3 regions of the Streptomyces sp. CA-294286 genome follow, and region 1 is predicted to be linked to each of the others. Evidence: riboswitches for the same ligand, from Rfam matches in the RefSeq annotation. Region 1 holds a riboswitch; each other region holds the start of a gene.
The links. Region 1 has a riboswitch for S-adenosylmethionine ahead of thrC (threonine synthase). Riboswitches for the same ligand answer to the same signal wherever they lie in the genome.
Positions count from the first base shown of each region.

Region 1 (6,802 bases):
TTCCCGTTCGGGCCGTCCGGGTCCGGGTGGACCGTGCGACCGCGTCCTCCACCGGCCCTTCGGGGACCCTTTCGGGAGGGCCCCGGTAGGGTCGGCGTATGGACACTTTCGCCGTACCGGAACCGTCCACGCCCGCCGGGCGCGACGGCCTCGCCGCGATTCTGGCGGAGCCCCGCCGCTCCCTGGTCGCCCTCGACTTCGACGGCACGCTCGCCGACATCGTCGCGGACCCCGAGCAGGCCCGCGCGCACGCCGATGCCGTCCCCGCGCTCGCCGCCCTCGCCCCGCAGGTGGCGGCCGTGGCCATCGTCACCGGTCGCCCGGCGAGCGTCGCCGTACGGTACGGCGGCTTCGCCGGAGTTCCCGGCCTCGACCACCTCACCGTTCTCGGCCACTACGGCGCGGAACGCTGGGACGCCGCCACCGGCACCGTCCGGGCCCCCGACCCGCACCCCGGCATCGACGCGGTGCGCGCCGAGCTGCCCGGCGTGCTCGACACGCACGGGGCGTGGCGCGGCACCTGGGTGGAGGAGAAGGGGCAGGCCGTCGCCGTCCACACCCGGCGCGCCTCCGATCCGCAGGCGGCCTTCGACGCGCTGCGCGGGCCCCTGACCGAGCTGGCCGCCCGCCACGGGCTGATCGTCGAGCCGGGACGCATGGTCCTGGAGCTACGGCCCCCGGGCGTCGACAAGGGTGTCGCCCTCACCGAATTCGTGCACGAGGTCGGTGCGACGTCCGTGCTCTACGCGGGCGACGACCTGGGAGACCTCCCGGCGTACGGGGCCGTGGAGAAGCTCCGCTCCGAGGGGGTGCCCGGCCTGCTGGTGTGCAGCGGAACGGCCGTACCCGAACTGGGAGGCAGGGCGGATCTGCGACTGGCCGGCCCGGCGGAAGTCGCCGGTCTGCTGCGGGCGTTGGCGACTGCGTCGGGTGCTTCGTCGCACGGCCGCGCCTGAGCCCGCACGGCCCGGCCGGGAACCGATTTCCCACCGCCGAGGAAACCCCGTAGTGTCGTGTTCACCGACGCGGGGTGGAGCAGCTCGGTAGCTCGCTGGGCTCATAACCCAGAGGTCGCAGGTTCAAATCCTGTCCCCGCTACTCACAGGACCGAAGGCCCGGAACTCGTCAGAGTTCCGGGCCTTCGGCGTTCCGCCCGTCATGCCCCGCCCGGTCCCCGGCAGCCCCTTCGGCAGCCCTTCCGTCCGGCCCTCGGCAGGCGCCTCGGCCCCGCCGTTCCGCGCCGGGCCCCGTCATCCTTCGCTGCGCACCTCCGTGCGGTGGTCGAAGTACGCCCAGGCGAAGATCCCGAGCGCTCCGACCACCACCATCGCCGCGATGTGGAGCGCCTGCGGCGCGCTCCGGGTGAGGAGGCCGGTGACTCCCACCGCCAGCCCGCCCCCCAGCGCCACCATCCGGCTGAGGAAGTGCTGTTTCGGGCTGAATCCGTCCCGCTCGGAGAACAGCCCCTCCATCGCCGCATGCGCGGGCCTGGCCGCGCCCCTGCGCTTCTTCGCCCGGTACTCCAGCGCGTAGCCGACCGCCAGGTAGAGCCCGAAGATCGCGCCGAACCAGGCCCAGTCGGATCCGTCCGTGTCGCCCCGCGCCAGCACGGCGTCCGTGACCGTCCCTCTCATTGGGAGCCCCCTTTCCCTGTGGGGCCGGGTTCCCTCGCCGCACGGTCACATGCGCCTCAAAAGCCTTCTGTGGAGCGGGAGTTCACGACCGCAGGGCTTCCAGCTGTTCGAGGAACCACTTCTGCGGGGGCAGTGCGGTCGCCGCCGACGCGAGGCGCTTCGTGCGGTGGTCGCGGTCGTCCGCGTCCATGGAGAGCGCCTCGTGGAGGGCGTCCGCGGTGCCGATCACGTCGTACGGGTTGACGGTGATCGCGTCGTCGCCGAGCTCCTCGTACGCGCCCGCCTCGCGGGACAGGACCAGGGCGCAGCCCCCGTCCGAGACGACCGGGATCTCCTTGGCGACCAGGTTCATGCCGTCGCGGATCGGGTTGACCAGGGCCACGTCGGCGAGTCGGTACGCGGCCAGGGAGCGGGCGAAGTCGTCCTTGACGTGGAGGACGACAGGGGTCCATGTGGGCGTGCCGTACGCGGAGTTGATGCGGTCGGCCGTGCGCTGCACCTCCGCCGTGTACGCGCGGTAGACGGCGAGGTCCTGGCGGGAGGGGTACGCGAAGGCGATGTGCACGACGTTCTCGCGCCACTCGGGGCGGGTGTCCAAAAGGTGCTCGTACGCGAGGAGGCCGCGGACGATGTTCTTCGACAGTTCGGTGCGGTCGACGCGTACGACCGTCTTGCGGGCGCCGTCGCCGCCGACCTGCTCGCGCAGCGAGACCAGGCGCTCCTGCACGTCGTCCCGGTGGGCGCGCTCGCGCAGGAAGTCGGCGTCCGCGCCGAGCCCGTGCACGCCGATCCGCTTGCCGTCGAGGGCCTCCTCGCCGAGGTGCTCCAGCGCGCACGCGGTGAACGCGTCGGCCCAGCGCCGGGTCAGGAAGGCGGCGCGGTCCGCGCCCAGGACGCCGCGCAGCAACTGCTCGGCGATGTCGTCGGGGAGCAGGCGGAAGTAGTCGACCGGGGCCCACGGGGTGTGCGAGAAGTGGCCGATGCGCAGGTCGGGGCGGAGCGCGCGGAGCATTCCGGGGGCCAGGCACAGGTGGTAGTCCTGGATGAGGACCGCCGCGCCCTCGGCCGCCGACTCGGCGAGCGCCTCGGCGAAGGCCCGGTTGTACGCCTCGTACGCCGCCCACTGCTCCCGGAACCCGGCGTCGAAGACCGGCTCCAGCGGGGTCTGGTACAGCATGTGGTGGACGAACCACAGGACCGAGTTGGAGATGCCGTTGTACGCGGCCGCGTGGGTGTCCGCGTCGATGTCCAGCATCCGTACGCCGGGCTCGCCGACGCCGCGCCGCACCGCCTCCCGGTCGCCCTCCCCGAGCGCCGAGCACACCCACAGCGCGTCCGCGTCCGGGCCGATCGCGGAGAGTCCGGAGACCAGGCCGCCGCCGCCGCGCTTGGCGGTCAGCTCGCCGTCGTCACCGAGGGTGTACGACACCGGGCCGCGGTTGGACGCGACGAGGATCTGGGCCTTGTGGGTCTGGGCATGGTCGTGCGCGGAGGTCATGTGGCGAAACCTAGCCGGTAAAGGTTCCCCTCAAACGTGCGTACGGCACCCCGCCCGCCGTGAGCACGGCCTGCGCCGGCTCCGTACGGACGCGGCCCCCAGCGCGCCGAGGCCCGCGAGGGCCGCCGTGCCCCCGGTGGCCAGCCACAGTTCCCGGTGGTCGGGGTCGCTGCGGGCAGGCTGTCCGGGCATCCCGGGCTCGTGGGCGGACGCGAGCGGAGCGGCGGCCATCAGCGCGGTGGCGGCGAGAAGGACACCGGACGTGCGGAGAGGGCGGAGGAGACGCATGGGGCGACCATCGGACACGGAGCGTGACGGGCGCGGTCACGCCACGCGAGCCCACCCGCGATTACGCCGCATGCCGCGCCTCGTACTCGGCGATCTCCCGCATCGGCGGCCGTTCCTCGGCGTCCACGGGGTGGGTGCGGGGGACGAAGACGCCGTCCGCACGCTCGAACTGGGTCAGCGACGGGCGCAGCAAGTGACCGCGGGAGAGGCGCAGTTGCGCGGTGCGGTAGATGGCGGCGGCCATCCGGCCCAGTGCCTGGCCGTCCTGGTGGCGGTGGACGCGGACGCCCACGTCGACCTGGGCGAGGGCGTCGAGGCCGACAGTGTGCAGCGAGTCGATGAGGAGGCCGATCTCGACCCCGTACCCGACGGGGAAGGGCAGGCGCTCCAGGAGTGAGCGGCGGACCGCGTACTCGCCGCCCAGCGGCTGGACGAAACCGGCCAGCAGCGGCCAGTGCAGGTTGAGCAGCGGGCGGGCCATCAGCTCGGTGACCCGGCCGCCCTGACCGGCTGCCCCGTCCAGCGGACGGTCGTACGTCGCCTTGACGAACTGCACGTCCGGTTCGGTGAGCAGCGGGCCGACGATCCCCGACACGAACGACGCGTCGAAGTCCCTCAGGTCCGCGTCCACGAAGCAGACGACGTCGCCGCCGGTGACCAGCAGGGAGCGCCACAGCACCTCGCCCTTGCCCGGCACGGCCGGAAGGCGCGGCAGGACGTCGTCCCGGTGGACGACCCGGGCCCCGGCGTCGGCCGCCGCCCGCGCCGTTCCGTCCGAGGAACCGGAGTCGATCACGACCAGTTCGTCCACCAGGGGGGCCCGCGGGCCCATCAGGTCGCGGCGGATCGCGGTCACGATCGCCCCGACCGTCGCCTCCTCGTCGAGTGCGGGCAGGACGACGCTGACGGTGGTGCCGCGGGCCGCCTTCGCGGCGAGCAGCCACTCCAACGGGCGGTCGGCAGCCGCCCACGACCGCGTGCCCAGCCAGCGCTCCACCTCTTCCAGCACCTCTGCACTCCCGATTCTGTGATCCATCTCGCGTTCCGGACGACTGTCTCAAGCCCCCGGGGGTTCGGTTACAGTCTTGAACAACGCGGACGACCGGCGCATGCCGGGGTCGTCGGCGCCCACAAACACCCGGCCCGCTCACGCGGGGCAATCCGGAGTCACAGCGCTCATCCAGAGGGACTGAGGGAAACGGCCCGTCGAAGTCCCGGCAACCCCCCTGCCGACCGCGAGGTCAGGCCGGGAAGGTGCCAATTCCGTCTCGCGGCGAAAGCCGTCGCGGGGAAGATGAGGAAGGACCTCGCCATCATGGCTGTGCAGACCACCGAAGCCACCACCACCGTCGACCTCGGCCCCGCCGCGGCCCTCTCCTGCCGCGAGTGCGGAGAGCGCTTCGAGCTCGGCCCGATCTTCGCCTGTCAGCTCTGTTTCGGCCCGCTGGAAGTCGCCTACGACCTGCCCGCCGAGGGCCCCGAGGAGCTGCGCAAGCGCATCGAGGCCGGTCCGGACAACATCTGGCGCTACGCCCCCCTGCTGCCCGTCCCGGCCGACGTCGCCGAGAAGCCCAGCCTGAACCCCGGCTTCACCAAGCTGGTCAAGGCCGACAACCTGGCCCGCGAGCTGGGCGTCACCGGCGGCCTGTACGTCAAGGACGACTCGGGCAACCCGACGCACTCCTTCAAGGACCGCGTCGTCGCCATCGCCGTCGAGGCCGCCCGCGCCTTCGGCTTCACCACCCTCTCCTGCTCCTCCACCGGCAACCTGGCCGGAGCCGTCGGCGCCGCCGCCGCGCGGGCCGGCTTCCGCTCCTGCGTGTTCATCCCGCACGACCTGGAGCAGGGCAAGGTCGTCATGGCCGCCGTGTACGGGGGCGAGCTGGTCGGCATCGAGGGCAACTACGACGACGTGAACCGCTTCTGCTCCGAGCTGATCGGCGACCCGCTCGGCGAGGGCTGGGGCTTCGTCAACGTCAACCTGCGCCCCTACTACGGCGAGGGGTCCAAGACCCTGGCGTACGAGATCTGCGAGCAGCTCGGCTGGCGGCTGCCGGACCAGATCGTCGTCCCGATCGCCTCCGGTTCGCAGCTCACGAAGATCGACAAGGGTCTTCAGGAGCTGATCGGGCTGGGTCTGGTGGAGGACAGGCCGTACAAGATCTTCGGTGCCCAGGCGGAAGGCTGCTCGCCGGTCTCCACCGCGTACAAGGCCGGGCACGACGTCGTGAAGCCCCAGAAGCCGAACACCATCGCCAAGTCCCTCGCCATCGGCAACCCGGCGGACGGCCCGTACGTCCTGGACATCGCCCGCCGCACCGGCGGCGCCGTCGAGGACGTGAACGACGAGCAGGTCGTCGACGCGATCAAGCTTCTGGCCCGTACGGAAGGGATCTTCGCGGAGACCGCCGGCGGAGTGACCGTCGGCGTCACGAGGAAGCTCATCGAGGCCGGGCTGCTGGACCCGACGCTCACCACCGTCGTGCTCAACACGGGCGACGGCCTCAAGACGCTGGACGCGGTGGCGCCGACCACCGGCCCCTCCGCGACCATCCGCCCGAGCCTGGAGGCGTTCCGCGACGCCGGCCTGGCCCGCTGAACCACCCCCGTACCGGAAGGCTGAACACCATGAGCGTCAAGGTCCGCATCCCCACCATCCTGCGCACGTACACCGGCGGCGAGGCCGAGGTCGCCGCCGAGGGCGCCACCCTCGCCGAGGTCATCGCCGACCTGGAGAAGAACCACGCGGGCATCGCCGCCCGCGTCCTGGACGACCAGGGCAAGCTGCGCCGCTTCGTGAACGTGTACGTGAACGACGACGACGTGCGCTTCGAGAGCGGCCTCCGGACGCCGACGCCGGACGGCGCGGGCGTCTCCATCATTCCCGCCGTCGCCGGCGGCTGAGCCGTACAACTGGCCGCACACCACCTCCGGTTGCCCCCTTCGCTCACAAGCGGAGGGGGCAATTCCGTAGGGTTGAAAGGGGTAGAGTAGGGGAAGCCCCGGTCGCCGCCCATGCCCCGTGCATATGAGAAGGCGACAAGATGCGGCGCGCGTGTTCGAGCCTTTTGCTGCCGATGCGCACAGTATGTCCGGCCCGACTTGCCCTGGAATATGGCCAGTTGACCGATCCGAGTGTTCGGCCCTGCCCAGAATTCACGTCCGATTGGCCTGTTGCAGAGGGCAGTTGGGCGGATACATTCAGCCGCGGTCGACGCGCTACGGCGCACACCTTCCACTCCTGTCGGAAGGTGGGGTCTGACCCGGGGCCGCGAAGTGCGGTCCCGCGCAAGGGCCAGTAATAGGGGAGTTAGGCATGGCTCAGGGCACCGTCAAGTGGTTCAACGCGGAGAAGGGGTACGGCTTCATCGCGGTCGACGGT
Region 1 covers NZ_CP192005.1:3,230,926-3,237,727, forward strand. Annotated here, with positions in the region: gene otsB (trehalose-phosphatase) at 99-956, shown strand; tRNA gene ACQPZG_RS19155 (tRNA-Met) at 1,025-1,098, shown strand; gene ACQPZG_RS19160 (hypothetical protein) at 1,251-1,634, opposite strand; gene ACQPZG_RS19165 (alpha,alpha-trehalose-phosphate synthase (UDP-forming)) at 1,717-3,132, opposite strand; gene ACQPZG_RS19170 (hypothetical protein) at 3,163-3,420, opposite strand; gene ACQPZG_RS19175 (glucosyl-3-phosphoglycerate synthase) at 3,482-4,429, opposite strand; SAM riboswitch class I at 4,594-4,721, shown strand; gene thrC (threonine synthase) at 4,736-6,019, shown strand; gene ACQPZG_RS19185 (MoaD/ThiS family protein) at 6,049-6,324, shown strand; gene ACQPZG_RS19190 (cold-shock protein) at 6,737-6,802, shown strand, end outside.

Region 2 (6,802 bases), 1.4 Mb from region 1:
GCGGTGCTGGGCGCGTTCCTGTGCCTGTTCCCGCACGTGCGCGTCACCAGCGTCTTCCCCTTCCTCCTCTTCCTCCCGCTGCGCTTCCCGGCGTGGATCGTGCTGGTCTTCTGGTTCGTGCTCCAGTGGCTGGCCGCGCAGGGCCTGGGCACCGGGCCGGGCGTCGCGTATCTGGCACACGTGGTGGGCTTCGCGGGCGGATTCCTCTACGCGTGGGCGCGATTTCGCCGTACGGCTAGAGTGAGGTCCGCAGCAGCGCCACCGGCCACCGAGGGAGAAAGCCAGCCGTGATCACCGCGATCGTGCTCATCAAGACCAGCGTGGACCGGATCCCCGAGATCGCCGAGTCGATCGCCGCGCTGGACAGCGTCAGCGAGGTCTTCTCCGTCACCGGCACCTACGACCTGATCGCCATGGTGCGCGTCGGACGGCACGACGACCTGGCGGACATCATCCCCGGCTCGATCAGCAAGATCCCCGGCGTCGAGGCGACGGACACCCACGTCGCGTTCCGCACGTACTCGCAGCACGACCTGGAGGCCGCGTTCGCGATCGGCCTCGACGGCTGATTCCCGTACCCGACGACGGTGGCCGCCCCTCACCTGAGGGGCGGCCACCGTCGTTGCGGGCCGCTCAGACGGCGGGCACGCAACGCCCGTCCTCGGTGCGGTAGTTCCACCGCGCCCCGTTCGCCACGAGCTCCTTGACGGCTCGTACGAATCGCTCCACGTGCTCCTCGGGGGTGCCCGCGCCGAAGCTCACCCGGATCGCGTTCAGGGACCTCTCGCCCGGCCCGGCCTCGGGGGCGCCGCACTCGCCGACCTCCTGGGGGTCGCTGCCGAGCAGCGTGCGCACCAGCGGGTGGGCGCAGAACAGGCCGTCCCGCACCCCGATGCCGTACTCGGCGGAGAGCGCGGCGGCGAAGTGCGAGCTGTTCCAGCCGTCCACCACGAAGGAGAGGACGCCGACGCGCGGCGCCTCGTCGCCGAACAGCGAGAGCACCTTCACGGCGGGCACCTCCGCGAGCCCCTCGCGCACCGTGCGCACCAGCGCCTGCTCGCGCTCGACCAGCGCGTCGAACCCGGCCTCGGTGAGCGCCCTGCACGCGGAGGCGATGGCGTACACCCCGATCACGTTCGGCGAACCGGCCTCGTGACGTGCCGCGGAGGTGTGCCACTCGACGTCCACGCCGCCGTCCGCACGCCGTGCGACCTTCTTCGACGCGCCGCCGCCGGCCAGGTACGGCTCGGCCGCCCGGAGCCAGTCGGCCCGCCCGGCGAGCACCCCGGAGCCGAACGGCGCGTACAGCTTGTGCCCGGAGAAGGCCACCCAGTCGACGTCCAACTCCCGTACCGAGAGCGGGTGGTGAGGTGCGAGCTGGGCGGCGTCGAGCACGATCCGCGCACCGTGCGCGTGGGCGACGGCGGCGAGCTCGCGCACCGGCCAGATCTCCCCCGTGACGTTCGAGGCGCCCGTCACGCACACCAGCGCGGGGGCCGTGGAGCCCTCGCCGCCGCGCGCACGGGGCGCGGAGCCGGCGGCAGGGGCCCGGTCGGCGAGTGCGCGTTCCAGCGTCTGGACGGCCTGGGCGGGCGTGCGCGGCGCGTCCAGGTACGTCACCCGGGCGTCCTGCCAGGGCAGCAGCGACGCGTGGTGCTCGGTCTCGAAGACGAACACCTGGCAGTCGGCGGGCAGCGCGGAGGCCAGCAGGTTCAGCGAGTCGGTCGTCGAGCGGGTGAAGACCACCTGGTCGTCGTCCCGGCAGTCGAGGAACTCGGCGACCGTCACCCGGCTGTTCTCGAAGAGGTCGGTCGAGAGCTGCGACAGGTACCCGGCTCCCCGGTGCACGCTGCCGTAGTACGGGGCGTACGCCGCGACGTCGTCCCACACCCGTTGCAGCGCCGGGGCGCTCGCCGCGTAGTCGAGGGCCGCGTAGCCGACCTCGCCCCCGGTGACCAGGGGCACGGCCACGTCCCGTCCCAGGACGGGCAGCGGCGTCCCGCAGCAGGGCTCCCCGGAAGCGGCGGGGGCGGTGGCGGTGGCGACGGAGGACTGAGCGGGCATGACGAACTCCTGGCAGGACAAGGCGGAATGGCTTCGACAGGTCCCGCACGCCTGACGCAGGCTCATGTGCCGTGCGGCGTACGGGAGTTGCCTCGACGCACGGCCGTCACAGGGCCGCACGGAGGTGGTGAAGGTGGAACGGGGCCGAAGGGCCCTATCGCATTCGCTTGCTCACGAGACTGCTCCCTTGAGGACCAGGACCCCAGGGGCGCGCCACTCCGAAGGAGTGCGCAGGGGTCCGCGCTTGCCGTAGACCTCGCTGCCTACGACCTGGTCTTCACCCGGGGCACCCCGCCACGGACGGAGGGTTGCCGGACAGCGGGCCGGGGCCGTAGTCGCTGTCACTCATGACCTGTGCAGCATCTTGCCACACGATCCACGACGCGCAAGAGCGCGGTCCGCTCGTCGAGACGAACGGACCGCGCTCCGCGTCCGGGGCGCGGCGGGTCAGGCGTTGCTGGCCGCCACCCACCGCTCCAGCGCCCGCTGGGCGGCGCCGGAGTCCAGGGACTGTTCGGCCCGCTCGATCCCGGCGGCGATCTCCTCGCTCAGCGAGCCGCCGCCGGGGCCCAGGGCCACCAGCGCCGCGGCCGTGTTGAGCAGCACCGCGTCCCGCACGGGGCCCTTCTCGCCCGCCAGCAGCCGGCGTGCCACCTCCGCGTTGTACGACGCGTCCGCGCCCCGCAGCGCCTCCACGGGGACGATCTCCAGCCCGACGTCGCGCGGGTCGAAGGGCTCCTCGTGGACGGCCCCGTCGCGCACGACCCACACCCGGGACGTCGCGGTGGTGGTGAGCTCGTCCAGCCCGTCGTCGCCGCGGAAGACGAGCGCGGAGTTCCCCCGCTCGGCCAGGACGCCCGCCACGATCGGCGCCATCCTCGCGTCGGCGACGCCGACGGCCTGGGCGCGCACCCGGGCCGGGTTGGTGAGCGGGCCCAGGATGTTGAAGGTGGTCTGCGCGCCCAGCTCCCTGCGGGCCTTGGCGGCGTACCGCAGCGCGGGGTGGAACTTCACCGCGAAGCAGAAGGTGATGCCGGCCTCCTCGGCGACCTCCGCGACCCGCTGCGGCGTCAGGTCGAGGTTGACGCCCAGTTTCTCCAGCACGTCGGAGGAGCCGCTGGCGGAGGAGGCGGCCCGGTTGCCGTGCTTGACGACCTTCGCGCCCGTCCCGGCGATGACGATCGCGGACATGGTGGAGATGTTGACGGTCTTCGCCAGATCGCCGCCGGTGCCGACGATGTCGACACTGGGGCCCGGCACCTCGATGGTCCGGGCGTGCGCGTACATCGCCCGTACCAGCCCCGTCACCTCCTCGACGGTCTCGCCCTTGGCGCGCAGCGCGACCGCGAAGCCGGCGATCTGCGCGTCGGTGGCCTCGCCGCTCATGATGCGGTCCATGGCCCAGGCGGTGTCGTCGGCACCGAGGTGCTCACCGCGCAACAGAGGGTTGAGAATGCCCGGCCAGCCGCGGGCCGCCACGCTGTCGCCGCCAACGGGGGTCACCATGTTCATGGTCCGCTCCAGGGTCCACGAGCCGGTCAAGGCTGCCGATAGGGGTGGGCCCCACCCTATCCAGCCCCGGGGACAGCGAAGAGCCCCGTCCGTACGTCGGACGGGGCTCCTGCTGTGGCGAACAGTTCCGGGCCGCGGGCGCGGCCCGGCCGGGGATCAGTGGTGGCCGTGGCCGCTGGTGATCTCCTTGTACTCCTCGGCGGTGGGCTTGGGAACCTGGTTGCCCTCGCCGTACATGCCCTTGCTGAGCTTGGCGCGCAGCTTCTGGGTCGGTCCCACCTTGCGCTCGACGCCGTTCTCGTCCACGGAGGGACCGATCTCGGCCGGCGCGTACTGCTCGTGCGCCGTGAGCGTGTGCAGCTGGTCCTGGCCGAGCGGCTCGTGGATCTCGACGAACTCACCGTGCGGCAGCCGCTTGATGATGCCGGACTCGCGTCCGTGCAGCACCTTCTCGGCGTCCCTGCGCTGGAGACCCATGCAGATCCGCTTGGTGATGATGAACGCCAGGACCGGACCGGCGAAGAAGCCGATGCGCACGAACCAGGTGATCGAGTTGATCGACAGGTGGAAGTGCGTGGCCCACAGGTCGTTTCCACCGCCGACGAGGCCGATGAAGTAGACCGTGATCCAGGCGACGCCGAAGCCGGTGCGGGTCGGGCTGTTGCGGGGGCGCTGCGCGATGTGGTGCTCGCGCTTGTCCCCGGTGACCCAGGACTCCAGGAAGGGCCACACCGCGATGACGGCGAGGATCAGACCGAAGAGCGTCAGCGGGATGAACACGCCCAGGGCCAGCGTGTGACCCCAGAGGTTGATCTCCCAGCCCGGCATGACACGCACCAGACCCTCGGCGAAGCCCATGTACCAGTCGGGCTGGGCGCCGGTGGACACCTGGTCCGGACGGTACGGGCCGAGCGCCCACACCGGGTTGATCGTGAACAGCGCCGAGATCATCGCGATGACACCGAAGACCAGGAAGAAGAAGCCTCCGGCCTTGGCCATGTAGACGGGCAGCAGCGGCATGCCGACGACGTTGTTGTTCGTGCGGCCGGGGCCCGCGAACTGTGTGTGCTTGTGGTAGAAGACCAGGATCAGGTGGGCCACCATCAGGCCGAGCATGATGCCCGGCAACAGCAGGATGTGGACCGAGTAGAACCTGGCGACCATGTCGTGGCCGGGGAACTCGCCGCCGAACAGGAACATCGAGATGTACGTGCCGACGACCGGCACGGACAGGATCGCGCCCTGCGTGAAGCGGACACCGGTGCCCGACAGCAGGTCGTCCGGGAGCGAGTAGCCGGTGAAACCGGTGAACATGCCCAGGACGAACAGCAGGAAGCCGAACAGCCAGTTGACCTCGCGCGGCTTGCGGAAGGCACCCGTGAAGAAGACGCGCATCATGTGCACGAACATCGCCGCGAGGAAGATCAGCGCGGCCCAGTGGTGGATCTGCCGGATCAGCAGACCGCCGCGGACGTCGAAGCTGATGTCCAGCGTCGACGCGTAGGCCTCCGTCATGCGGATGCCGTGCATCGGCGCGTACGAGCCGTGGTACACGATCTCGTTCATCGACGGGTGGAAGAACAGCGTCAGGTACACACCCGTGAGGATGATGATGAGGAAGCTGTACATGCAGATCTCGCCGAGCATGAAGGACCAGTGGTCCGGAAAGATCTTGCGCATGTTGGCCTTGGCGAGGGAGTAGATCCCCAGCCGGCCGTCCGCCCAGTCGGCGACCCGCTCACCGGCGGGGGCCTTCTGCTGCGGCGTGGATTCGGTAGTCGTCGCAGTACTCATCCGCGCTCCCAGAACGAAGGACCGACGGGCTCGTCGAAGTCGCCCAGCGCTTCGAGGTAACCCTCGCCGTTCACGCCGATACGCAGCTGCGGGAGTGCGTGACCGGCGGGGCCGAAGATGACGCGGGCGCCGTCGGAGAGGTCGAAGGTGGACTGGTGGCACGGGCAGAGGACGTGGTGCGTCTGCTGCTCGTACAGGCTGATCGGACAACCCACGTGGGTGCAGATCTTGGAGTACGCGACGATGCCCTCGTGCGCCCACTCGCGCTGCTTCTTGTCCTTGATCTCGTCCGGCTGGATGCGGACGATCATCAAGGCGTCCTTGGCGATCTTCGTGTTGAAGTCGTGGTCGTCCTCCTTCAGGCCTTCCGGCATGGCGAAGGTGAGCGAGCCCACGACGACGTCCTCCGCACGCAGCGGCTCCATCGTGTTCTGGTTGATGAGCAGCTTGCCCTTCGCCCAGGACGTCGTGCGGAGCCTCTTCTCCGGCAGCGGACCGAGGTCGCGCAGCAGTACGACACCGGACAGCGGCACCAGGGCCAGTGCGCCGAACATCGTGGTGCGGATCAGCTTGCGACGGCCGATCGCGGACTCCTGGGCGCCTGCCTTGAAGTCGGCCATGACCTTGGCCTTGACCTCGGGCGTGGCCGAGATCGGGTGGCGCTCGTCGGCGACCTCCACGTCGGACATCAGGGTGCGGGCCCAGTGGACCGCGCCCGCGCCGATGCAGAAGAGGGCGATGCCCAGGGTCATGCCCAGGGAGAGGTTCAGCGCGCTCACGTGGCCCAGCGGCCAGACGTACACGATCTGGTCGATCGGGAACGCCACGAAGGAGGCGATGAAACCGACCGTGGCCAGCATGGACAGCGTGAACAGGAACGCGACCACACGCTCGGACCGCTTGGCGGCGCGCTCGTCGATGTCCTGGATGCGCGGCTTGTGCGGCGGCAGGCCCGGGTCCGCGAACGGATCGTCGGCGCGCGCCACCTCTCCGTGCGCGTCGCCCCGCTCAGCAGGCAGGGGCTCTTCTGGATTCTCTTGGCTACTCATGACTTCTTGGCCTTAGCGGTGTGGGCCGCGACCCAGACGGCGACTGCGACGAGCGCACCCAGACCGAAGATCCAGGCGAACAGACCTTCACTGACCGGGCCGAGATTGCCCAGTCCGAAGCCGCCGGGGCTCGGGGTCTCTTCGCCGTTCACGGCCTTGACGTACGCGATGATGTCCTTCTTCTCCTTCTCCGGCATGGTGCTGTCCGGGAAGGAGGGCATGTTCTGCGGGCCGGTCTGCATGGCCTCGTAGATGTGCTTCGGCGAGACGTCCGTCAGAGGCGGAGCGTACTTGCCGTGGGTCAGGGCGCCGCCCTCACCGGTGAAGTTGTGGCACTGCGCGCAGTTGGTGCGGAACAGTTCGCCACCCCTGCCGATGTCGGC
Region 2 covers NZ_CP192005.1:4,667,529-4,674,330, reverse strand. Annotated here, with positions in the region: gene ACQPZG_RS25365 (rhomboid family intramembrane serine protease) at 1-291, shown strand, start outside; gene ACQPZG_RS25360 (Lrp/AsnC family transcriptional regulator) at 288-569, shown strand; gene ACQPZG_RS25355 (aminotransferase class V-fold PLP-dependent enzyme) at 634-2,064, opposite strand; SAM riboswitch class IV at 2,300-2,417, opposite strand; gene trpD (anthranilate phosphoribosyltransferase) at 2,512-3,576, opposite strand; gene qcrB (cytochrome bc1 complex cytochrome b subunit) at 3,733-5,370, opposite strand; gene qcrA (cytochrome bc1 complex Rieske iron-sulfur subunit) at 5,367-6,419, opposite strand; gene qcrC (cytochrome bc1 complex diheme cytochrome c subunit) at 6,416-6,802, opposite strand, start outside.
Region 2: it holds a riboswitch for S-adenosylmethionine, as region 1 does, so the genes downstream of both, ACQPZG_RS25355 (aminotransferase class V-fold PLP-dependent enzyme) here and thrC (threonine synthase) in region 1, are expected to answer to the same signal.

Region 3 (6,802 bases), 3.0 Mb from region 1:
AAGGCGGCGATCTCGCCGGGGGTGTAGATGAGCGCGGGGCCTTCGGGGTCGGCCGACTGGCGTATGGCGACCCGGCCGTCGGCGAGCTTCATGGTTTCGACGCAGTTGCCGCCGTTGCCGCCGCTCCAGGGCTTGGACCAGCCCTCGGCGGGCAGGTCGCCGGCGGGCATGCCGTTGTAGATGCGGTGGCCCGGCCGGTGGTCCGCACGCCGTTCGGAGCGGCGGTCGGCAGCGCGGTCGGCCGGACGGTCGACGCCGCGGCCGGCACGGGGGGTGCGGGACATTGTGGGGTTCAGAGCTCCTTGCGGAAATCCGCGAGGATCTCCTTGGTGCGTGGTGCGGTGGCGGCCTGCGCCGCCATGCGGTCCATGACTTCGAGGTGGGTCGCCACTTCGAGGCGCGCGTCGAGGTACACGGCGCCCGTCAGGTACTCGCTGTAGACCATGTCGGGGAGTTCCGGCACGGCGAACCGGAACAGGACGAAGGGCCCGTACGTACCCGGGTGCGGCCCGGCGGCGAACTCCGCGAGCTGCAGGGTGACGTGCGGCAGGTCGGCCACGTCGAGGAGCCGGTCCAGCTGGGCGCGCATCACGTCCGGGCCGCCCGCCGGACGGCGCAGCACCGTCTCGTCCATGATCGCCCACAGGGTCGGGGCATTGGGTCCCGTGAGCAGCGCCTGGCGTTCCATGCGCAGGGCGACGTGCCGTTCCACGTCCTCGGGGCGGGTCTGGCCGATGGCGCCGGTACGCATGACCGCGCGGGCGTAGTCCTCGGTCTGGAGCAGTCCCGGTACGAAGTGCGGGTCGTAGGACCTGACGAGGGAGGCGGCGCCCTCCAGGCTCACGTACATGCTGAACCAGTCGGGCAGGATCGAGTGGAAGCGCTGCCACCAGCCGGGCCGGTTGGCCTCCTGGGTCAGCTCGACGAAGGCGTCGCAGTCCTCGTCGCTGCTTCCGTACGCCTTGAGCAGCAGCTGCACGTAGGGGATCTTGAGGGTGACCTCGGCGGTCTCCATCCGGCGGACGGTCGCAGGTGCGACGTGCAGCACCTTGGCCGCCTGGTCGCGCGTCATGCCCGCGCGTTCGCGCAGGTCTTGGAGCCGCTTGCCGAGCACGACCTGTCCGACGGTCGGGGCGGACCGCGGTTCACTCATCGATAGCCTCCCCGTAACTGACCGTGACTGATTCGGCGTTGTGCTCTACGTGCTGTTGCGAAGCAGTGTGCCACGCGTTCTCGATCTCCGAAACGGCACTCTGAAATTTTCAGAGTGCCTCTTGCCAAGTGAAGTGGACAGAGGGAGAGTTGCACCGTGAACTGGTTCATGCGGCTGCCGCGCACCGCACCGGGGGAGGCGGTGTGCGGCGGCCGCTCCCCATGGTGAGGATGCGGTCGTGGTACCTGGCTCCACGCTCTTTCCCCAGGTCATGGGCCCGCATCAAGGGGCTCGTGTCCGGCGGTACGGTTTCGCCCTGCCCGCATGTCCGGAGTCCGTCGTACGCGCACGGCATCTGACGACCGACCGGCTGGCCTACTGGGGCCTGTTCGGACAGCTGGGCGACACGGCGGCCCTGGTCGTCTCGGAACTGGTCACCAATGCGGTGATCCACACGGCGAGCGAGCGGTTCCGCTGTGAACTCACCGACAGCGAAGGGCGGCTGAGGATCTCCGTCCACGACGAGGGCGCGTGCCCGGAGGGGCCGCATCTGGACCGCTCGGCGCGGGCCGCGAGCGAGTCGACCGCGAGCGAGCACGGGCGCGGCCTGCTGCTCGTCGACGCGGTGTGCGACACCTGGGGCTCGCAGGAGCACGAGGGTCCCGGTCCGGACGGCGGACGTACCGTGTGGGCGGAACTCACCCACGGCTGTTCCCCCCGGGACGAAGCGGTCACGTCCGGCAGCGGGCCGCGATGAGCCACCGTCTCGCCGACCGGCTGACCCGGATGCGCCGCACCGGTGCGGGTAGCGGTGCGGGCGGCCCGTCCCGTCTGCTGCTGCCGCCCGCCCTCGACCACACCCCGCTCGGCTGCGACGCGGTGGGGCTGCCCGCCCACTACGGGCAGCGGCTGCTGGACCAGCTGTCCCGGCCGGGCTGTGTGTTCGCCGACGGGGACCTGTGGTGGTGGATCGTCCCCTCCGGTTCCGACCTCGGCCTGCCCTGGCCGGACCCCGCGCGGTACGCGGCGGAGGCGCGCGTCCCGGCCTCCCGGCCCCGCCTCGTCCACACGCCGCAGGGCCCGGCCCCCTACACCCCGCCCATCCCCCTCTACCTGATGGTCTGCCGCCTGGCGGGAACGGCGCCGGCCTGGTCGGACGGCCTGACGGCACCTGCCTGACCTGCGCTTTTGCTCTGTTACGGTGTGCGCGGGTCACGAGTTCCAGCGTCAAGCCCCGGCTCGCTGGACGGCATCCCGCCCGCTGCGGGTGCCCCGGGTGACGACCCGCCCCGTCGCGCTGCACGGGGAACGGCGGATCACCGGGGCTGCGGCGCCGGGGTCCATGACAGGCGGAGGCATCACCGCACCATGGAATCCATCCCCTCTCCCGGCCCCGCGCGCGTGCCGCAGGGCCCGTGCCGCAGGTACTCGCCCGGCCACCACGTGCACTGGATCCAGGCCCGCAAGTGCTGCGAGGAGCCCGGCGAGCTGCACGAGCTGCTGCTGTCGGCGGCCGATGTGCGGGACGACGGCTGGGTCACCCTGTACGAGGTCGACGGCCGGCTCGGCCACCGGTTCCGCGCCTGGTACCACCGCCCCGACCAGCTGCGCACGAAACTCCGCGCCCATCAGGGCCTCGTCCGCTGGCAGCCGCGCTGGAAGCTGCTGTGGCTGTCGGTTCCCGGCAGCGCGGCGAACACCCTCATGTACCTGGCGCCGGACGGGCCCAGCCGCTGCTGAACAGGGCGGACCGCACGGACGCGCTCAGGCGTGCGGGTCCGCGACGGCGCCGATCGAGCGTCCCGCCCAGGACGGGGCGTCCTCGGTGAGGGACTCCAGCCGCTGCCTGATGGCCCCCGGAAAGGGGGTGGCGCCTTGCGCCCGCCGGTCGACGTGGACGGCGAGGACCTCGGTGGTGGCCACCGGCTCGGCCTCGGTCGGCAGGGTCGCGGGGGACGCCTCCACCGCGCCTTCGATGCCGTGGGTCCCGGCGACCGCCTCCACGTTCCTGACCCCGTCGAGGACGAACAGTTCGTGCGCGTAGCGGACCTTCTCCGCGGCGGCGCCCAGGACCCGGGTGCGGACGGCGAGCCGGGCGCCCTCGGGGACGTCGCCCAGGAACCGCAGGTGCGTCTCGACCGTGCGGAGGGCGCAGCCGGTGGACTCCCGGTAGCCCCCGTGCAGCCCCGTCTCGATCATCATGGCGTCGGTGGCGTAGCCGAAGACGAGAACGGCGAAGGCGTCGCTCATCAGTCCGTTGTGGTCGATCCACTCGGGCCGGACGGTGTGGTGGACCAGCGGCAGGCAGTCGACCACCGGCACCTCGGCGGTATCGGTGACGTCAGCGATGTCGGCCGGGCCGGCGTCCTGGTTCACGGACATGCGTGTCTCCTTGTGCGGATGGGGGGTCGGCGGGTTGCGGAACGTCAGGAGGCCGGCCGGGCCAGGGTCGCCGCCACGTGTCCGAGCAGGGCCGCATGCATGTCCTCGGCGGTGGTGGAGCCCGGCGCGGGCGCGTCCGGCGCGGCGGCCAGGACCTGGGCGGCGAGCCCGTCGACGAGCGCGGTCAGGCCGAGGGCGGCGGCGCACGGGTCGGCGTCGGGCCGGAAGACGCCCTGCTCGACTCCGCGTCGTACGACGTCGGCGACGGTCTCCCGCCACTGCCGGTAGTACTCGCCGTGCAGGCGCCCCACGGCGGTGGACCGTGCCGCCTCGGCCCACAGGTCGAGCCGGACGCGCCACCTGCGGCGTTGCTGCTCGTCGTAGGGGGTCTGGAGCTCGATGAGCCGGCGCAGTTCGTCGGCGGCGTCCCGTGCTCCGGCCGTGCGGGCGGCCCGGCGGGCGGTGTCCTCGTCCATGCACCGGCGCACGGCTGCTTCGAGCAGGTCGCCACGGGCGGGGAAGTGGTAGTGGATCGCGGCGGTGCTGGTGGCGCAGGCCGCGGCGATGTCGGCGACGCGGACGGCGTGGTAGCCGTGCTCGGCGATCAGCCGGACGGTCTCGCGCACGATCTGTCGGGGCCGCCCGCCGTCGGGAACGGCGGCGGCGGTCGCGACCCGGACGCGCCGTCCCTGAGCCGCTCCCCCGGGGGCGCGGGCCGCTCCCAGCAGCCAGGCGGCGTCGGCCCCCGCGGTGTCGGCGATGCGGGCCAGTTCCGCGGCGGTGAAACGGCGGGTGCCGCCCAGCGAGCGGGACAGCTTGGAGGGGTCCATGGCGATCCGTCGGGCGAACTCCCGCTGACTGACCCCCGCGGCTTCGACGACCTGCCGCACCCGGTCGGCCACGGCGGACGCGCTGCCTGCCCGCGGCTCGGCCGCTTCGTGGTCCATGGCCAGTCACCGTACCCACGCGTTGAGCCGACCTCAACACCGGGCCGCTGCCACGTGCACGGAGTACCCCTGACCCCACCGTCAGCCGGGTGCACGGCGCGGAGCCTTGCGCACGGGGGTGACGCAGCCGTCACCTGTGGCTCTCGTGCCCGCTCCGCAACTCGGCAATCGTCCCGGGCACGACAGCGACACCCGGCCGCGGGCCCCGGTGTCGGCGAGCCGTCACAGGTTCGCCAGCGCCAGGTCCGCGGTCGCCACCAGCCCGTCCGCTCCGCAGGCCCTGGCCAGGCTCCGGCCCCTTTCCAGTTCCGTACGGGAGCGGGCGGCGACGCCCCACTCGACGCGGGCGGCTGCGTGCTCGTACTTGCACGGTGAGGCTTCCAGGCACCGGACGGCCTGCCGGAGCAGTTCGGCGGCGTCGGGCCCTTCGGTCAGTGCGGCCTGGCAGCGCAGGGCTTCGCCGATCGCCGTGTACGTACCGAACCGTTCGGCCCGTCGGCGGGCGAAGGCGGCCAGCTCGGCGGCCCTGGCCGGGTCCTCCGGGGCCACCGCGCGTGCCAGGTCGACGGCCCACGGCGTCATCACCGGGTTGTAGCGGCCCCGGCGCGTCAACGCCGCCCCGGCAGCCTCCAGTTCCGCGACGGCCTCCTTGGTGCGGCCCAGTGCGAGCAGCAGCCGGCCGCGTACCGAAGGGGCGTCGGGTACGACGATCGTGGAGGGGTAGGGCGGACCGAAACCGAAGTCCTCGGCGACCTCGCGGGCCTGCTGGACGTGCCCGCGGGCCAGGAGGGTGTCGATGAGCATGCAGGCGGCGTCCCAGTGCATGGGCAGGCCCTTGCCCACCTGGGCGGCCAGCCGCAGGCTCTCCCGGAGGTCCCTCTCCGCCCGCTCCAGGTTGCCGCGCCTGCGCTGGAGGTAGCCGGTGAGCGCGTTCGCGAAGGCGAGGTGGCCGCCGCTCCAGCCCGCAGCGGTGAACGCCTCCCGGGCCTCGGTGAACAGGGCGTCCGCACGGTCGAGTCGGTCGGCGAAGGTGTAGCCGAGGGCGAGCAGCGCGAGCGGTTCGAAGCCCCAGGTGGTGTCGGTCCACCGCAGTCCGGCCGGGAGGCTCCCGTTGACCAGGGCGCGGTCGCCGGTGCTCACCGCGACCTGGGCGTCCTCGCCGGACGCCGTCGCGTCGAAGGCGCGGAGCATCAGCAGCACCTGTTCGGTGGTGTCGCGCCCCTCGACGCGGTCGGCGGCCTCGGCGAGGCGGCGGGAACGGCCGGGTCCGTCCTCCTCGGCGGCGAGGATGCCCTCCCACAGGAAGTGCATGGTCGTGAAACGCATCCGGGTCGGCCCGGCCGGTGCGGCGTTGGCCGCCGCGGCGACCATCCGGCCCGCCTCGCTGACCTGGTCGTTGTGGGTGAGCGCCTGGGAGAGCAGGAAGACGGCGTCGGCCTGCTGCTCGTGGTCGAGGCCCGGCCGGTCGAGGGCCGCCTTGAGGTGTGCGACGGTGGCGGCGGGGTCGCTGAGGTGGATGACCTTGCCGAGTTCGTACTCGACCGCCGCCAGGACGGTGGGCAGTGGCGGCTCGTCCAGGGCCCGCTCCAGACAGCGCCTGGCCGCACCCGGGGCGCCGACCAGGAAGTACTCCTTGGCCGCTGCCCGCATCTGCGCGACGAGGTCCTCGTCGCCCTCGGGCGGCACTTCGAGCAGGTGCCGGGACGCGGCGGCCGCCCCGTGTCCCGCCTGGGTGAGCCTGCGGGCGGCGACGCTGTGCATTCCGGTGCGCAGCCCTCGGGGGATGGCCCGGTAGACGGCCTGCGCGATCGTGGGGTGCACGAAGTTCAGCGGTTCGTCGCCGTCGCCGGTCAGGATGCGGGCGCCGCGCAGCCGCTCCGCGCAGTCGGCGGCGTCCTCGGCCGTGATGTTGGCGAGCTTGGCGGCCAGTTCCAGGGAGATGTCCGCCTCCAGGATCCCGGCGGCGAAGGCGAAGTGCGCGGTGGTCGTGCCCATCTCCATCAGGCGCTCGACCAGGCCCGGAGCACGGGCGGACATGATCAGCGGGCGCAGCGAGTCCGCGGACTCCTCCACCGGGTCGAGGCCGGCTTCCCGGGCGCGGGCCAGCAGTTCCACCGTCTCGTACAGGTTGCCGCCGGTGACCGCCCACACCTCGCGGCAGAACGGGTCGTCGGCGTGTGCGCCGAGCTGTTCGCGGGCGAGCCGCGCGGTGGCGCCGGGGGTGAGTTCGCTGAGCGCCACGGCGTTCTCGCCCGCTGCTCCGTCGAGTCGGCGGAGCAGCGCCGCGGTCTCGCCGCTCGCCTCCTTGGTGCGGTACGCG
Region 3 covers NZ_CP192005.1:264,785-271,586, forward strand. Annotated here, with positions in the region: gene ACQPZG_RS06430 (DUF397 domain-containing protein) at 1-170, opposite strand, end outside; gene ACQPZG_RS06435 (helix-turn-helix domain-containing protein) at 293-1,153, opposite strand; gene ACQPZG_RS06440 (ATP-binding protein) at 1,392-1,910, shown strand; gene ACQPZG_RS06445 (hypothetical protein) at 1,907-2,332, shown strand; SAM riboswitch class IV at 2,364-2,471, shown strand; gene ACQPZG_RS06450 (hypothetical protein) at 2,522-2,893, shown strand; gene ACQPZG_RS06455 (thioesterase family protein) at 2,918-3,529, opposite strand; gene ACQPZG_RS06460 (TetR family transcriptional regulator C-terminal domain-containing protein) at 3,580-4,482, opposite strand; gene ACQPZG_RS06465 (AAA family ATPase) at 4,705-6,802, opposite strand, start outside.
Region 3: it holds a riboswitch for S-adenosylmethionine, as region 1 does, so the genes downstream of both, ACQPZG_RS06450 (hypothetical protein) here and thrC (threonine synthase) in region 1, are expected to answer to the same signal.